Regions from separate parts of the Cronobacter universalis NCTC 9529 genome, predicted to be linked through region 1. Evidence: riboswitches for the same ligand, from Rfam matches in the RefSeq annotation. Region 1 holds a riboswitch; the other holds the start of a gene.

Region 1 (7,753 bases):
TTCGATTTGTTGTGCGCGAAGCGTCGCGAGATCCATAGTTTCTCCTTACAGGTGATAAGGCGCCGATAAGCGGTGAACCGCCTCGACGAAGGCCCCCGCATGTTCCGGAGGCACATCCTGATGAATACCATGCCCCAGATTGAACACATGGCCTTCACCGTGGCCGAAACCAGCAAGTATAGACGCCACTTCCTCTTCGATACGGGCAGGCGACGCATAAAGCATCGATGGATCCATATTGCCCTGCAGCGCGACCTTATGCCCCACGCGACGGCGCGCATCGGCGATATCGGTCGTCCAGTCGAGTCCCAGCGCGTCACAGCCGGTCTCCGCTATCGCTTCCAGCCACTGGCCGCCGCCTTTGGTAAACAGCGTCACCGGCACGCGTCGGCCTTCGTTTTCGCGCAGCAGCCCGTCGACGATTTTATGCATGTAATACAGTGAGAACTGCTGGTAGTCGCGACCGGTCAGCACGCCGCCCCAGGTATCGAAAATCATCACCGACTGCGCGCCCGCGCGGATCTGCGCGTTCAGATAGAGCGTGACGCTTTTCGCGAGTTTATCGAGCAGCAAATGCAGCGTCTGCGGCTCGGCATACATCATTTTCTTGATGACGGTAAACGCCTTGCTGCTGCCGCCTTCCACCATATAAGTGGCGAGCGTCCAGGGACTGCCGGAGAAGCCAATCAGCGGCACTTCGCCTTTCAGCTCGCGGCGGATCGTGCGCACCGCGTTCATGACATAGCCCAGTTCCTGTTCCGGGTCCGGCACCGGCAGTTTTTCAACGTCCGCTTTGTTGGTAATGGTCGATGTGAAGCGTGGGCCTTCGCCCGCTTCAAAATAGAGCCCCAGCCCCATCGCATCCGGAATCGTCAGAATGTCCGAAAAGAGGATCGCCGCATCGAGCGGATAGCGACGCAGTGGCTGTAGCGTCACTTCGCACGCCAGCTCGGCGTTTTTGCAAAGCGACATAAAATCGCCCGCCTGCGCGCGGGTGGCCTTATATTCCGGCAGATAACGCCCCGCCTGTCTCATCATCCACACCGGGGTGACGTCCACAGGCTGGCGTTGCAGCGCGCGCAGGTAACGATCGTTTTTCAGTTCGGTCATTTTTTCTTATTCCTCAAGCGACAGGCTGCTATTGTATCACGTCATTCATCGTCTGCCCGGCAGCGCGCCACCGTATCTTCTATCAGGCGGCGGGCCACGGTACCCGGCGCCGGCAGTAGCGGCAGCTGGTCGTAGCGATACCAGCCCGCGTCGATAAGCTCTTTGGTGTCTATCCGGATGTCCCCGCTGTCGTAGTCCGCCGTAAACGCGGTCATCAGCGATTGCGGGAACGGCCAGGGCTGAGACGTCACATAGCGCAGATTCTTGATGCGGATATTGCTCTCTTCCATCACCTCGCGCGCCACCGCCTGTTCCAGCGTTTCGCCCACTTCGACAAACCCGGCCAGCACGGTGTAAACGCCATTGCGGTGTCGCGTGTGCTGCGCCAGAAGGATTTTATCGTCACGGCGGATAGCCACGATGATGCACGGCGCGATTTGCGGGTAGTAGCGTTCGCGACAGTGCCCGCAGAGCATCGCCCACTCCGTTTTGCTCGGGTGCATCTCATGGCCGCAGTAGCCGCAATATTTATGCGAGCGGTAAAACTCGGCGAGCTGTACGCCCCGTCCCGCCAGCTGGAACAGCCCGGCGTCCTGGTCGATAAGCTGCCGCACCGAGGCCATCTCCGCCTCGCGCTTTTGCAGCACCAGCCATACCGGCGCGTCTTCCCAGATACCGATTTGCAGCGCCTTTTCGCCCGTAAGACCAAAATCCGCGGCCTGGCCGTAAGGTAATTCCGCTTTTGGCAGCCATAATTTCTGTTCATGGCTGACTATCCACCAGCCATGGTCTAAATTTTCTAGGGTACGTTCCATAATTGATTGCACTACCTCTGCTTCACTGGCACGTTATTAACAGTGTTCTTACATATTTTGGGTCATTTGCGTTTTTACATCTTATATCTCATGGAGTCGATCATGCTAAACCAGCTAAAAAGTCTGACGGAACGCGTTGGTGGGAGTAATGAGTTAGTTGATCGTTGGCTTGGCGCCCGCAACCATCTGTTAGTCACCTATTACAAGATGGTCGGCATCAAACCCGGCAAGGAGCCGATGACTGCGCTTGATGAACAGGCGCTGGACGATTTCTGTCATTGCCTGGTGGATTACCTCTCCGCCGGTCATTTCAATATTTACGAGCGCGTCATCAGCGAAATGGAAGGCACCAGCCCGCTGGTCGCCGCCACGCAAATTTATCCTCAGCTGGAATCCAATACCCAGCAAATCATGGATTTCTACGACACGCACCTGGAAAGCGCCATCGATCACGATAACTGCCTGGAGTTTCAGGAAGCGCTTTCCGGCATCGGCGAGGCGCTCGCCGCCCGCTTCGCGCTGGAAGATAAGCTCATCATGCTGGCTTATGACAATAACCTGGGCCAGAGCGCCAATGACGAAGCAGGTCTCGCCCGACCGGCTTGAGTTCGGCACTATTAACGAGTAGTTTAGTTATCTCCCCGCCGCTTTTGCGGGGTTTATCTTGTCGGAGTGCCCAGTGCGACAGCACGGGCTGAGACCGTTAATTCGGGATCCGCGGAACCTGATCAGGTTAAGACCTGCGAAGGGAACAAGAGTAATTCCATTTTGCCCCGCTCAGGGTGTCGTTTCGCCCTGAGACCCTCTCCAGGGTGCGCGGGCGCACGCCATTACTCCTCCGTTGTTCTGACAAGCCACTTCCTGACCGTTAACTGGAATGCGCTATGTCTGTATCAAACAAACCTGGCCGCCGCGAGCAGCGCGCCGCCGCACAACACTTTATCGACACGCTGGAAGGCACCGCTTTCCCCAACTCTCACCGCATCTATCTCACCGGCTCACGCGAGGATATCCGCGTGCCGATGCGCGAAATCCGCCTGAGCCCGACGCTTGCGGGCGGCAGCAAAGAGAACCCGCGCTATGAGCCCAACGAGCCGGTGCCGGTTTATGACACCTCAGGCCCTTACGGCGATCCAGCGGTGCGTATCGACGTCCGCGAAGGGTTGACCAAATTACGCAGCGCCTGGATAGACGCGCGTAACGACACGGAAACCCTGGATTCCCGCAGTTCGGCGTATACCCGCGAGCGCCTGGCCGATGACGGGCTGGATGAGTTGCGCTTTCGCGGGCTGCTGACGCCAAAGCGCGCAAAGGCGGGCCAGCGCGTCACCCAGTTGCATTACGCGCGTCAGGGCATCGTGACGCCCGAAATGGAATTCATCGCTATCCGGGAAAATATGGGCCGCGAGCGCATTCGCACGACGGTACTGCGCCAGCAGCATCCGGGCCACGGCTTTGGCGCGCGCCTGCCGGAGAACATCACGCCGGAGTTCGTGCGTGACGAAGTCGCCGCCGGGCGCGCCATCATTCCTGCCAACATCAATCACCCGGAATCGGAGCCGATGATTATCGGTCGTAACTTCCTGGTGAAGGTCAACGCCAATATCGGCAACTCGGCGGTGACGTCGTCTATCGAAGAGGAAGTCGAAAAACTGGTCTGGGCGACCCGCTGGGGCGCGGATACCGTGATGGACCTTTCCACCGGGCGCTATATCCACGAAACCCGCGAATGGATCCTGCGCAACAGCCCGGTGCCGATCGGTACGGTGCCGATCTACCAGGCGCTGGAGAAGGCTAACGGGATCGCCGAAGATCTGAGCTGGGAGATGTTCCGCGACACGCTGCTTGAGCAGGCCGAACAGGGCGTTGATTACTTCACCATTCACGCGGGCGTGCTGCTGCGCTATGTGCCGATGACCGCAGGCCGTCTGACGGGCATCGTCTCGCGCGGCGGCTCGATCATGGCGAAATGGTGCCTGTCGCATCACCGTGAAAACTTCCTCTACGAGCATTTCCGCGAAATCTGCGAAATTTGCGCCGCCTATGACGTCTCGCTGTCGCTTGGCGACGGCCTGCGCCCCGGCTCCATTCAGGACGCCAACGACGAGGCGCAATTCGCCGAACTCCACACGCTCGGCGAACTGACGAAAATCGCGTGGGAATATGACGTTCAGGTCATGATAGAAGGCCCGGGCCATGTGCCGATGCAGATGATCCGCCGCAATATGACCGAAGAGCTGGAGCACTGTCATGAAGCGCCATTCTACACGCTCGGGCCGCTTACGACCGATATCGCGCCCGGCTACGATCATTTCACCTCCGGGATCGGCGCGGCGATGATTGGCTGGTTCGGCTGCGCGATGCTCTGTTACGTGACGCCAAAAGAACACCTCGGCCTGCCAAATAAAGAAGATGTGAAACAGGGGCTCATCACCTACAAAATTGCCGCCCACGCCGCCGATCTCGCCAAAGGGCATCCGGGGGCGCAGATCCGCGACAACGCCATGTCGAAAGCGCGCTTTGAATTCCGTTGGGAAGATCAGTTCAACCTGGCGCTCGATCCGTTCACCGCCCGCGCCTACCACGATGAAACGCTGCCGCAGGAGTCCGGTAAAGTCGCGCATTTCTGCTCCATGTGCGGCCCGAAATTCTGCTCGATGAAAATCACCCAGGAGGTGCGCGACTACGCCGCGAAGCAGGCGATCGACGCGGGCATGACGGAGATGTCCCACCGCTTTCAGGCGCGCGGCGGCGATATTTATCTGCGCCAGGAGGAGGTCGAGTGATGGAGCCTCTGTTCGCGCCCGTACCGCGCCGCCTCGGGCTTTATCCGGTCGTCGACAGCGTGGAGTGGGTCACGCGTTTGCTGGAGGCTGGCGTGCGCACGCTTCAGTTGCGCATCAAGGATAAAACCGATGCTGAGGTGGAAGCCGATGTCGCCGCCGCCATTGCGCTGGGACAGCGCTGCCACGCCCGGCTGTTTATCAACGACTATTGGCGTCTCGCGATAAAACATCAGGCCTATGGCGTTCATCTCGGGCAGGAAGATCTGGAAACGGCCGATCTCAACGCCATTCGCAACGCCGGACTGCGGCTTGGCGTCTCCACGCATGACGATATGGAAATCGACGTGGCGCTGGCGGTGCGTCCCTCTTATATCGCGCTCGGTCACGTCTTTCCCACGCAGACCAAACAGATGCCCTCAGCGCCGCAAGGGCTTGCACAACTGGCGGCACACGTAAAACGGCTCGGCGACTATCCGACGGTCGCCATCGGCGGCATCAGCCTTGAACGCGCGCCCGCGGTGCTGGAAACCGGCGTCGGCAGTATCGCGGTGGTGAGCGCCATCACGCACGCGCCCGACTGGCGCGGTGCCACGCAACGGTTACTCGAACTGGCGGGGGTGGGCGATGAATGACGCCGATTTTATGCGTTACAGCCGCCAGCTGCTGCTGGAGGATATCGCCATCGATGGCCAGCAAAAACTGCTGGCAAGCCGCGTGTTGATTGTCGGCCTTGGCGGTCTCGGCTCGCCCGCCGCGCTCTATCTGGCAGGCGCAGGCGTGGGCACGCTATGGCTTGCCGATGACGACGCGGTGCACCTCAGTAATCTCCAACGGCAGATCCTGTTTAACGTCAGTGATATCGAACAGCCGAAATCGCGGGTGGCGGCGCGTCGTTTACAGGCGCTCAACCCGGCTATCAACAGCGTGGCGCTGAATGAACGGCTTGAGGGCGACGCGCTGCGCGAAGCGGTCGAGAGCGTCGATCTGGTGCTGGATTGCAGCGACAACATGACCACCCGGCAAGCCATCAACGCGGCCTGCGTGGCGCACGGCACGCCGCTCATTACCGCCAGCGCGGTCGGCATGGGCGGACAAATCGCCACCTTCGCGCCGCCCTTTGATTATGGCTGCTACCGCTGCCTGTGGCCGGATGACAGCGAGCCTGAGCGTAACTGCCTCACCGCCGGCGTGCTCGGCCCGGTGGTGGGCCTGATGGGCACGCTTCAGGCGCTGGAGGCGATCAAGCTATTGTGCGGCATCAGGCCCGACCAGGGCGAGCTGCGCCTCTTCGACGCCCGCGCCAGCCAGTGGCGCACCCTGACGCTCCAGCGCGCGGCGGACTGCCCGGTTTGCGGAGGCAAGCATGCGCATTGAACTCAACGATGAAGCCATACAATGCGTCCAGGGCTTGAGCGCGGCGCAGCTGCTGGCGCAGTTAAAACTCGACAGGCCCGGTACGGCGCTCGCGGTCAATCAGACCATTCTCCCGCGCAGCCAGTGGCCCGACTACACCCTGCAGGAAGGCGACAGCCTGCTGCTGTTTCAGGTTATCGCAGGAGGCTAAGATGTTACGAATCGCGGATAAAACCTTTCAATCACGCCTGTTTACCGGCACCGGTAAATTCGCGTCGCCGTCGCTGATGCTGGAAGCGATACGTGAGAGCGGCAGCGAGATGGCGACGCTCGCCATGAAGCGCGTGGATCTGCTGCGCCGGGACGATGCGCTGCTGGCGCCGTTGCAGGCATCCGGCGTGGCGTTGTTGCCAAACACATCCGGCGCCAAAACCGCCGAAGAGGCGGTCTTCGCTGCGCAGCTCGCCCGTGAAGCGCTGGGCACTCACTGGATCAAACTGGAGATCCATCCCGACGCCCGCTGGCTGCTGCCGGACCCGATAGAAACGCTGCGGGCGGCGGAAAAACTGGTCGCGCAGGGGTTTGTGGTATTGCCCTATTGCGGCGCGGATCCGGTGCTCTGCAAGCGCCTCGAAGAGGCGGGCTGCGCGGCGGTGATGCCGCTCGGCGCGCCGATTGGCTCCAATCAGGGGCTGCAGACGCGGGCGCTGCTGGAAATTATCATCGCGCAGGCAAACGTGCCGGTGGTGGTGGATGCGGGTATCGGCGCGCCAAGTCATGCCGCCGAGGCGCTGGAAATGGGCGCCGATGCGGTGCTGGTGAATACGGCCATCGCCGTGGCGCGCGATCCGGTCGCGATGGCGCGCGCGTTCCGCCTGGCTGTCGAGGCGGGCCGTACCGGGTTTGAAGCCGGGCTCGGCGCGCGCGCGTTTCAGGCGCAGGCCACCAGCCCGCTCACCGGTTTCCTGGAGGCGCAGGCATGAACACCTTTACCGATCGCTGGCGCACGCTGAACTGGGATGATATCCGGCTGCGCATTCACAGCAAAACCGGACGCGATGTGGAGCGCGCGCTCGCCGCCGCGCATCCTGACCGGGAAGATATGATGGCGCTGCTCTCCCCGGCCGCGCTGGATTATCTCGAACCGCTGGCGCAGCGCGCGCAGCAACTCACCCGCCAGCGCTTTGGCAACACCGTCAGTTTTTATGTGCCGCTTTATCTTTCTAATCTTTGCGCCAACGAATGCACCTACTGCGGCTTCTCCATGAGCAACCGCATCAAACGCAAAACGCTGGACGAAGAGGAGATTGCGCGCGAGTGCGCCGCAATTAAAGCGATGGGGTTTGAGCATCTGCTGCTGGTCACCGGCGAGCACCAGAATAAGGTAGGCATGGATTATTTCCGCCGTCACCTTCCGGCGATCCGCCGCCAGTTTGCGTCGCTGCAAATGGAAGTGCAGCCGCTCGGGCAGGCGGAGTATGCCGAGCTGAAAGCGCTCGGGCTCGACGGCGTGCTGGTTTATCAGGAGACGTATCACGAAGCGGTCTATGCCCGCCACCACCTGCGCGGCAATAAACAGGACTTTTTCTGGCGGCTGGAGACGCCGGACCGACTCGGGCGCGCGGGCATCGACCGCATCGGGCTTGGGGCGCTGACCGGGCTGTCTGACTGCTGGCGCACCGATAACTA
Region 2 (7,753 bases), 410 kb from region 1:
CGCCATCGCCTGGGCGAGCGGCACCCGCAGCGCGCGGGCCTCTACCAGCCGCAGCCGGTTCAGGCCGTGCATATCAAGCGACGCGCAGAGCGCGCCGTAACGCGCGGCGATGTCGCGCATCGGGTTATCGAGCACTTTCAGCGCGTAAGGGATCGCCATCAGGGCGTTGGTGAAAATGACAATCGCGTCGGCGCGCTCCGGCAGCCCGATAGTGGCATTCAGCAGCAGGAAAAAACCGGTCGCCAGCACGATGCCCGGCATCGCGAGGATCAGCACGCCGCAGAGCTCCAGGCTTTGCCCGGCGAGACGACGCTGGCGCAGATACAGTTCGCGCGTGCTCCAGAGCAGCATCATGGTCAGGATAACGCACAGCGCCCCCGCGCAGAGCGCGATACGCAGCGACGTCCAGAGCGCGCCCCACAGCGCCGGGTCGGCCAGCGCATGGCCGATGTCGCCGCGCAGGCCGTCCACCAGCACCGCCAGCAGCGGCGGCAGGAGAAGCAGCAGCGCGGCACCAATCAGCACGGAATCGGTAAGCTTGCTGCGCCACGAATCCTCCGGGTTGCGCCAGCCGCGCACCAGCGTCGCGCCGACCGGGATCGCCTTGCTGAGCCGCTGGCTTAACAGGATAAGCGACAGGCAGCAGCCCATCTGGATAAGCGCCAGCAGCGCCGCGCGGCCCGGATCGTAGTCATAGCTCAGCGCCTGGTAGATGGCGAGCTCAATGGTTGTCGCCTGCGGCCCGCCGCCAAGCGCCAGCACCGTCGCGAAACTGGCGAAGCAGAGCATAAAAATGAGCGCCGCCACCGGCGGGATCTGGCGGCGCAGCCAGGGCCACTCCACCAGCCGGAAGAAATCCCAGCCGCGCATACCGAGCTGTGCGGCGAGCTGGCGCTGTTCGCCGGGGATCTGCGTCAGCGTCTGGTACAGCAGGCGGGTCGCCATCGGCATATTAAAAAAGAGGTGCGCCAGCAGGATGCCCTGGAGGCCGTAAGGCGAGAACGTCCATTCGATGCCGAGCGTCGCGCAGAGCGCGGCCAGCAAGCCGCTGCGCCCGTAGACGCTGAGCAGGCCGAAAATCGCCACCAGCACCGGCAGGATAAGCGTCATGGCGCACAGGCGCAGCAGCATTCGCCGCCCCGGAAAGCGGCGGCGGTAGAGCGCGCGGGCGAGGGGGATCGCGGGCACGACGGAAAGCAGGGCGGAGAGAAACGCCTGCCAGAACGAGAAGCGCACCACGTGCCACAGGTAGCTGTCGTGCAGCAGCGCGCGTATGTCGGTGTGCGGCGCGTGCGTCCAGAGCGCTGCGAACGCCGCCAGCGCCACCGCCGCCATCAAGAGGGCGGCGGTGAGGCCGGGCCAGAGCCAGCCGGGGATCAGCGGCTCACGGCGCGTTGCCATTCACTCGTCCATTGCGCGCGCTGTGCGGCGACTTCCTGTGAGGTGAACTGCAGGGTGGTCTGCGGCCGGGTCAGGGCGTTAAACCCTTCCGGCAGCGCGACGTTGGTCACCGGGTACATCCAGTTGCCCGCGGGGATCGCATTCTGGAACGCGGGCGAAACCATAAACTTCAGGAACTTTTCCGCCAGTGCCGGCTGTTTGCTGGCGGCGGTGCGTGCGGCGACTTCCACCTGCAAATAGTGGCCTTCGCTGAAGTTCGCCGCCGCGTAGTTCTCTTTTTTCTCTTCAATGATGTGGTAGGCGGGCGAGGTGGTGTAGCTCAGCACCAGATCGCCTTCGCCTTTCAGGAACAGGCCGTAGGCTTCGCTCCAGCCTTTGGTGACGGTAACGGTCTTCGCGGCGAGCTTCTGCCAGGCGTCCGGCGCTTTATCGCCATAGACTTTCTGCATCCACAGCAGCAGGCCCAGCCCCGGCGTGCTGGTGCGCGGATCTTCATAGATGACGCGCCATTTCTGATCGCTCTCAACCAGCTCTTTCAGGCTTTTCGGCGGGTTTTTCAGCTTGTTTTTGTCATAGACGAAGGCGAACCAGCCGTAGTCGAACGGCACAAAGGTGTCGTTGTTCCAGCCGCCCGGCACGTTAACCTCACCCGCCGGAACGCCGCTTTTCGCGAACAGCCCGGTCGCGGTCGCGGCCTGAAGCAGGTTGTTATCCAGGCCCAGCACCACATCGGCTTTGCTGTTTTTGCCTTCCATGCGCAGACGGTTAAGCAGCGAGACGCCATCTTCCAGCGCCACGAATTTCAGCTCGCAGCCGCAGTCGGCTTCAAAGGCGGTTTTAATTTTCGGGCCAGGGCCCCACTCCGAGGAGAAGGAGTCGTAGGTGTAGACGGTCAGAACGGGTTTGGCGAAAGCCGGAGCGGCGGCGAGCGCCAGCAGGGGAAGCAGTTTTTTTAACACTTTGCACCTTTATCAAATGGGGGCAAAGGATTTTGAGCGGTAGCCTCAAATCCCTTCGCCGGCGTTATCCGGATCAGGTTCGACGGGTATTATCTCAGCGCACCGGTCAGCCGGCAGCACCCCGTTGAGAACGGCCCATTGTAATGATTTGCGTATTGTTGCGAAAGGGTTACGGCTCGGGCGGCGCAAACCAGGCGGATTTAAAATCAAACCAGCCGAGCGTGTTCATCCGCACGCCGCGCATACTGCGCTGGCCCTGTAGCATCAGCCAGTGGTGGATCAGCGGCAGAATGTCCTGACGCTCGAGCATCGTGCGGCACCACTGCGGCAGGTTCAGCGATCCGGTGCGCCAGCGCTGCGCGTCGCCCTGCCAGTCGAGCGGAATGCAGCGCTGGATCAGCGGCACTTCGCACAGGTGCGCGAACAGCGAGAAATCGAGCGGCAGCGTAAAGTTGGCGCTGTTAAGCCACAAATCGCTGGTGATGTCGCCCTGATACCACTCCTCATAGCTCACTTCCCGCAGTTCCAGCTCCACCTGCTCCTGCGCCAGAATGTCGCGCAGCAGCGCGCCGATAATGCGGTTTTCATTGTGGTCGCCATAGAAGGTAAGCGTCAGGCGCTCAAGCCCGGCGGGTTTGCGCGCCTCAGGGATTTGCGGCGCGTGGTGCCAGCGCGGCAGCAGGCCGTAAGCCGGAAACCAGATGCGCTGATAGTGCGGCGCGGCGCGGTGCAGCAGGCGGGCGGGCGTAAAGCGCGAGCTTATCCAGCGGCGCACCTCCGGCATGGCGCCGACGCGCGAGCGGGAATCAAACAGCAGGTAGTAGCAGCCTTCTTCGAGGCGGCTCTCCACGGCTTTTTCGTCGGCGTCGCGCGTCGGGCCTTCAAGCTGAACGGCGCAGCTCAGCTCCTCGCCGATTTCCGGCAGCACCCAGAAGTTGACCTCATCAATCAGCGCCCGGTAACCGAAGTAGTCGTCGAAGGCGTGGATTTTTAGCTGGTTGCTGTTATTGCGCACCACCGCGTAAGGGCCAGTGCCGACGGGCTGACTGGCGAATTTCGGCAGCTCCGGCCACTCCCGCGGCAGGATCATCGCAGGCACGCTGCCCATCAGCCACGGCAGCCAGTCGTCCGGCTCGCTCAGGTGAATATCCAGCGTCCAGGCCGTGGGGGAGATCACCTGGCGGATATGCGCGTAGAGCGGCAGGGCGCAGATGCGCTGTAGCGAGCTGATGACATCCAGCATATCGAGCTCGCGGCCATGATGAAAATGGATGCCGGGGCGTAAGAAAAAGCGCCAGTGAAAAGGGGAAATACGCTGCCAGTGGTGCGCAATATCGGCTTCCAGTTCCCCGTTTTCCTCGTTTATGCGCGTCAGGCCGCTGAAAATTTGCCGGGCGATATGGGTTTCTGAACGGCGCAACGCGCTGCCGGGCAGCAGGTTTTGCAGCGGGCGGTAATAGAGCACGCGCAGAATATGGCGTCCCTGGCGGAAGCTGCGGCCCAGGTGCGAGAGCAGCATTTGGCGCACCGCGGATTTGTCGCCGACGATCTGCACCAGCTGATCGATCCTGTCCTGCTCCAGCAGATCTTCCGCCCGCTGCTGCTGGAGCGCGAGCCCGGTATAGAGGAAACGCAGCCTGGAGCGTTTGCCGCGTCCGGCTTCGGCTTCCCACGTCAGCCAGCCGCGCGCCTGCATGGCGTTCAGCAGCGTGCGCATGTGGCGGCGCGAGCAGCTCAGCAGCTCGGCCAGTTCGTTCAGCGTGGTGTCCTGGGGCTTGCCATCGCAGCATTGCCACAGGCGGATGAATTGCTGTTGCAGACGACCTGAAGGCATAAAAGGGGAACTCCTGCTCGAAACTCATCAATTTAATATTCCCTATATTACGGCAATACTTCTCTTCGATGAAAGCGGAGGGGCTTATGAAAACGTCGTCAACAGGCAGGTTTTATCAGCAGTATTTCAGCGCAACGCAACGTCTTTCCGGTTCATGGCTGGCCCGCCTGAACGGTAAAACGCCGCAACGAATGCTCGATGAGATCATGCAGTGGGAGGTGACACTCCCGATGACGTTTAAACGCCGCTAAGCGGACATCACGTGTAACTGAGTATTGGTGCTTTTCACCTGCCAGCAGTGTGCTACTGCTGGCTTTTTTCGTCTATCATGAACACGTTTCAACCCGCCCCAACCGAAAGGATGCGCCCGATGCTGTGGTTTCTTACGTTCGTCCGACGTCTCAATGTCGTCTATCTCTCCTTTATGGTCGTCGCCTTTATGATGGGTGTGGCGGGCGCGCTGCAGGCGCCGACGCTGAGTCTGTTTTTAAGCCGGGAAGTCGGCGCGCCGCCGTTCTGGGTCGGGCTGTTTTATACGGTGAACGCGATTGCCGGGATTGCCGTCAGCCTGTTGCTGGCGAAGCGCTCCGACAGCCGGGGCGACCGGCGCAAGCTGATCCTTTTTTGCTGCCTGATGGCGGTCGGCAACTGCGTTTTGTTCGCCTTTAATCGTCATTATCTGACGCTGATTACCGCAGGCGTGCTGCTGGCGTCGCTTGCGAATACCGCCATGCCGCAGCTTTTCGCGCTGGCGCGCGAGTATGCCGATAACTCCGCCCGCGAGGCGGTGATGTTCAGCTCGGTGATGCGCGCCCAGCTCTCGCTCGCATGGGTTATCGGGCCGCCGCTGTCGTTTATGCTGGCGCTGAGTTTCGGCTTTACCACCATGTTTTTAATCGCCGCCGGGATTTTTATCCTGAGCCTGGGGATTATCTTTTTCGCGCTGCCGTCTGTGGCGCGTATTGAGCAGCCTGCCGATGTGGCGATCACGCAGGTCAGCGGTTGGAAGGATAAGAACGTGCGGATGCTGTTTATCGCCTCCGTGCTGATGTGGACCTGTAATACGATGTATATCATCGATATGCCGCTGTGGGTGAGCCAGGAGCTGGCGCTGCCCGAGAGCCTCGCGGGCGTGCTGATGGGCACCGCGGCGGGGCTTGAGATCCCGGCGATGCTGCTGGCCGGTTTTTACGTGAAGCGGTTCGGTAAAAAGCCGATGATGCTGGTGGCGGTGGGAGCGGGCGTGCTGTTTTACGCCGGGCTTAATCTCTTTCACAGCCGCGAGGCGCTGCTGGGGTTGCAGCTCTTTAACGCGCTGTTTATCGGGATTGTCGCGGGGATTGGGATGATCTGGTTTCAGGATCTGATGCCGGGGCGCGCCGGTTCTGCCACCACGCTGTTCAGCAACAGTATTTCGACAGGCGTGATCCTGGCGGGCGTGGTGCAGGGGGCGCTGGTGGAGAGCTTCGGGCATTACGCCGTGTACCCGGTAATTACCGGGGTAGCGCTGGTGGCGTTGTGGCTGACGAGCCGGGTGAAGGATGTGTAAGGACGGTGATGGTGTGGCGGCGGGTGCGCTGCGCTTACCCGCCCTGTGGAGATACGGTTAAGTGTTTGTAGGGCGGGTAAGCAACGCGCACCCGCCGTAAATACCAGATAAACCGTAAAAACTCACCCCATAAACGCGGGCTGTTTTTTCTCATACGCCGCGATGGCGTCGTCGTGCTGCAACGTCAGACCGATGCTGTCCAGCCCGTTCAGCATACAGTGGCGACGAAACGCGTCGATGTTAAAGCTATAAGACTTATCGCCCGCTTTCACCACCTGCGCTTCCAGATCCACTTCAAAGCGAATGCCGGGGTTCGCCTTCACCAGCGCAAACATCTCATCCACTTCTTCATCGCTGAGCGTCACCGGCAGCAGCTGGTTGTTAAAGCTGTTGCCGTAGAAGATATCGGCGAAACTCGGCGCAATCACCACTTTAAAACCGTAATCGGTCAGCGCCCATGGCGCGTGCTCGCGCGACGAGCCGCAGCCGAAGTTTTCGCGCGCCAGCAGGATAGACGCGCCCTGATATTCCGGGAAATTCAGCACGAATTCCGGGTTCGGCTGCTCGCCTTTGTCATCGAGAAAACGCCAGTCATTAAACAGATGCGCGCCGAAGCCGGTGCGCGTCACCTTTTGCAGGAACTGCTTCGGGATAATCGCGTCGGTATCCACGTTCGCCGCATCCAGCGGAACCACCAGACCGGTGTGTTGAGTAAATTTCTCTGCCATGGGGTTCCCCTTATTTCAGACTACGGATGTCGGCGAAACGGCCGGTCACGGCGGCGGCGGCGGCCATCGCCGGGCTGACCAGGTGCGTGCGTCCGCCGCGGCCCTGACGGCCTTCAAAGTTACGGTTGCTGGTCGACGCGCAGCGCTCGCCAGGGTTCAGGCGGTCGTTGTTCATCGCAAGGCACATCGAGCAGCCAGGCAGACGCCATTCAAAACCAGCCTCGATGAAAATCTTATCCAGCCCTTCGGCTTCCGCCTGCGCTTTCACCGGGCCTGAGCCTGGCACCACCAGCGCCTGAACGCCCGGCGCCACTTTACGGCCGCGGGCGATTTCAGCCGCGGCGCGCAGATCTTCAATGCGCGAGTTGGTGCAGGAGCCGATAAACACTTTATCGATAGCCACATCGGTCAGCGGCACGCCGGGCTTGAGGCCCATGTAAGCCAGCGCTTTCTCGGCGGAGGCGCGCTCAACCGGATCGGCGAACGAGGCCGGGTCGGGAATGGCGTCGCTTACGGCGATCACCTGGCCTGGGTTGGTGCCCCAGGTGACTTGCGGGGCGATCTCTTCGGCATTGAGTGTGACCACGGCGTCAAACTGCGCGCCGTCGTCGGTTTTCAGGGTTTTCCAGTACGCTACGGCCTCGTCGAAATCCTGGCCTTTCGGCGCGTGCAGACGGCCTTTAACATAGTGAAAAGTGGTTTCATCCGGTGCCACCAGGCCCGCTTTGGCGCCCATTTCGATCGCCATGTTGCACAGCGTCATGCGGCCTTCCATGCTGAGCGCGCGGATAGCGTCGCCGCAGAACTCCACTACATAGCCGGTGCCGCCGGCGCTGCCGGTTTTACCAATAATCGCCAGCACGATATCTTTCGCGGTGATGCCCGGCGCGGCGCGGCCATTAACCTCGATTTTCATGGTCTTCGCGCGGCCCTGTTTGAGCGTCTGGGTTGCCAGCACATGCTCCACTTCCGAAGTGCCGATGCCGAACGCCAGCGCGCCGAACGCCCCGTGGGTCGCGGTGTGGGAGTCGCCGCAGACGATGGTCATGCCCGGCAGGGTGATGCCCTGCTCCGGCCCCATGACATGCACGATGCCCTGATACGGATGGTTGAGATCGTAGAGCTCAACGCCGAACTCGTTGCAGTTCTTGATCAGCTCCTGCATCTGAATGCGGGCCATTTCGCCGGACGCATTGATGTCTTTGGTCTGGGTGGAGACGTTGTGATCCATGGTGGCGAACGTTTTGCGCGGCTGGCGCACCGGACGGCCATGGGCGCGCAG

Evidence for each region. Region 1 has a riboswitch for thiamine pyrophosphate ahead of thiC (phosphomethylpyrimidine synthase ThiC). Riboswitches for the same ligand answer to the same signal wherever they lie in the genome.
Region 2: it holds a riboswitch for thiamine pyrophosphate, as region 1 does, so the genes downstream of both, thiB (thiamine ABC transporter substrate binding subunit) here and thiC (phosphomethylpyrimidine synthase ThiC) in region 1, are expected to answer to the same signal.

The regions. Positions count from the first base shown of each region.
Region 1 is NZ_CP012257.1:351,680-359,432, reverse strand. Features, by position in the region: gene nfi (deoxyribonuclease V) at 1-36, opposite strand, end outside; gene hemE (uroporphyrinogen decarboxylase) at 46-1,110, opposite strand; gene nudC (NAD(+) diphosphatase) at 1,152-1,925, opposite strand; gene AFK65_RS01655 (Rsd/AlgQ family anti-sigma factor) at 2,028-2,531, shown strand; TPP riboswitch at 2,584-2,693, shown strand; gene thiC (phosphomethylpyrimidine synthase ThiC) at 2,810-4,711, shown strand; gene thiE (thiamine phosphate synthase) at 4,711-5,343, shown strand; gene AFK65_RS01640 (HesA/MoeB/ThiF family protein) at 5,336-6,085, shown strand; gene thiS (sulfur carrier protein ThiS) at 6,075-6,275, shown strand; gene thiG (thiazole synthase) at 6,277-7,047, shown strand; gene thiH (2-iminoacetate synthase ThiH) at 7,044-7,753, shown strand, end outside.
Region 2 is NZ_CP012257.1:765,355-773,107, forward strand. Features, by position in the region: gene thiP (thiamine/thiamine pyrophosphate ABC transporter permease ThiP) at 1-1,401, opposite strand, end outside; gene thiB (thiamine ABC transporter substrate binding subunit) at 1,377-2,360, opposite strand; TPP riboswitch at 2,393-2,494, opposite strand; gene sgrR (HTH-type transcriptional regulator SgrR) at 2,530-4,194, opposite strand; gene sgrT (glucose uptake inhibitor SgrT) at 4,281-4,445, shown strand; gene AFK65_RS03500 (sugar efflux transporter) at 4,565-5,743, shown strand; gene leuD (3-isopropylmalate dehydratase small subunit) at 5,866-6,471, opposite strand; gene leuC (3-isopropylmalate dehydratase large subunit) at 6,482-7,753, opposite strand, start outside.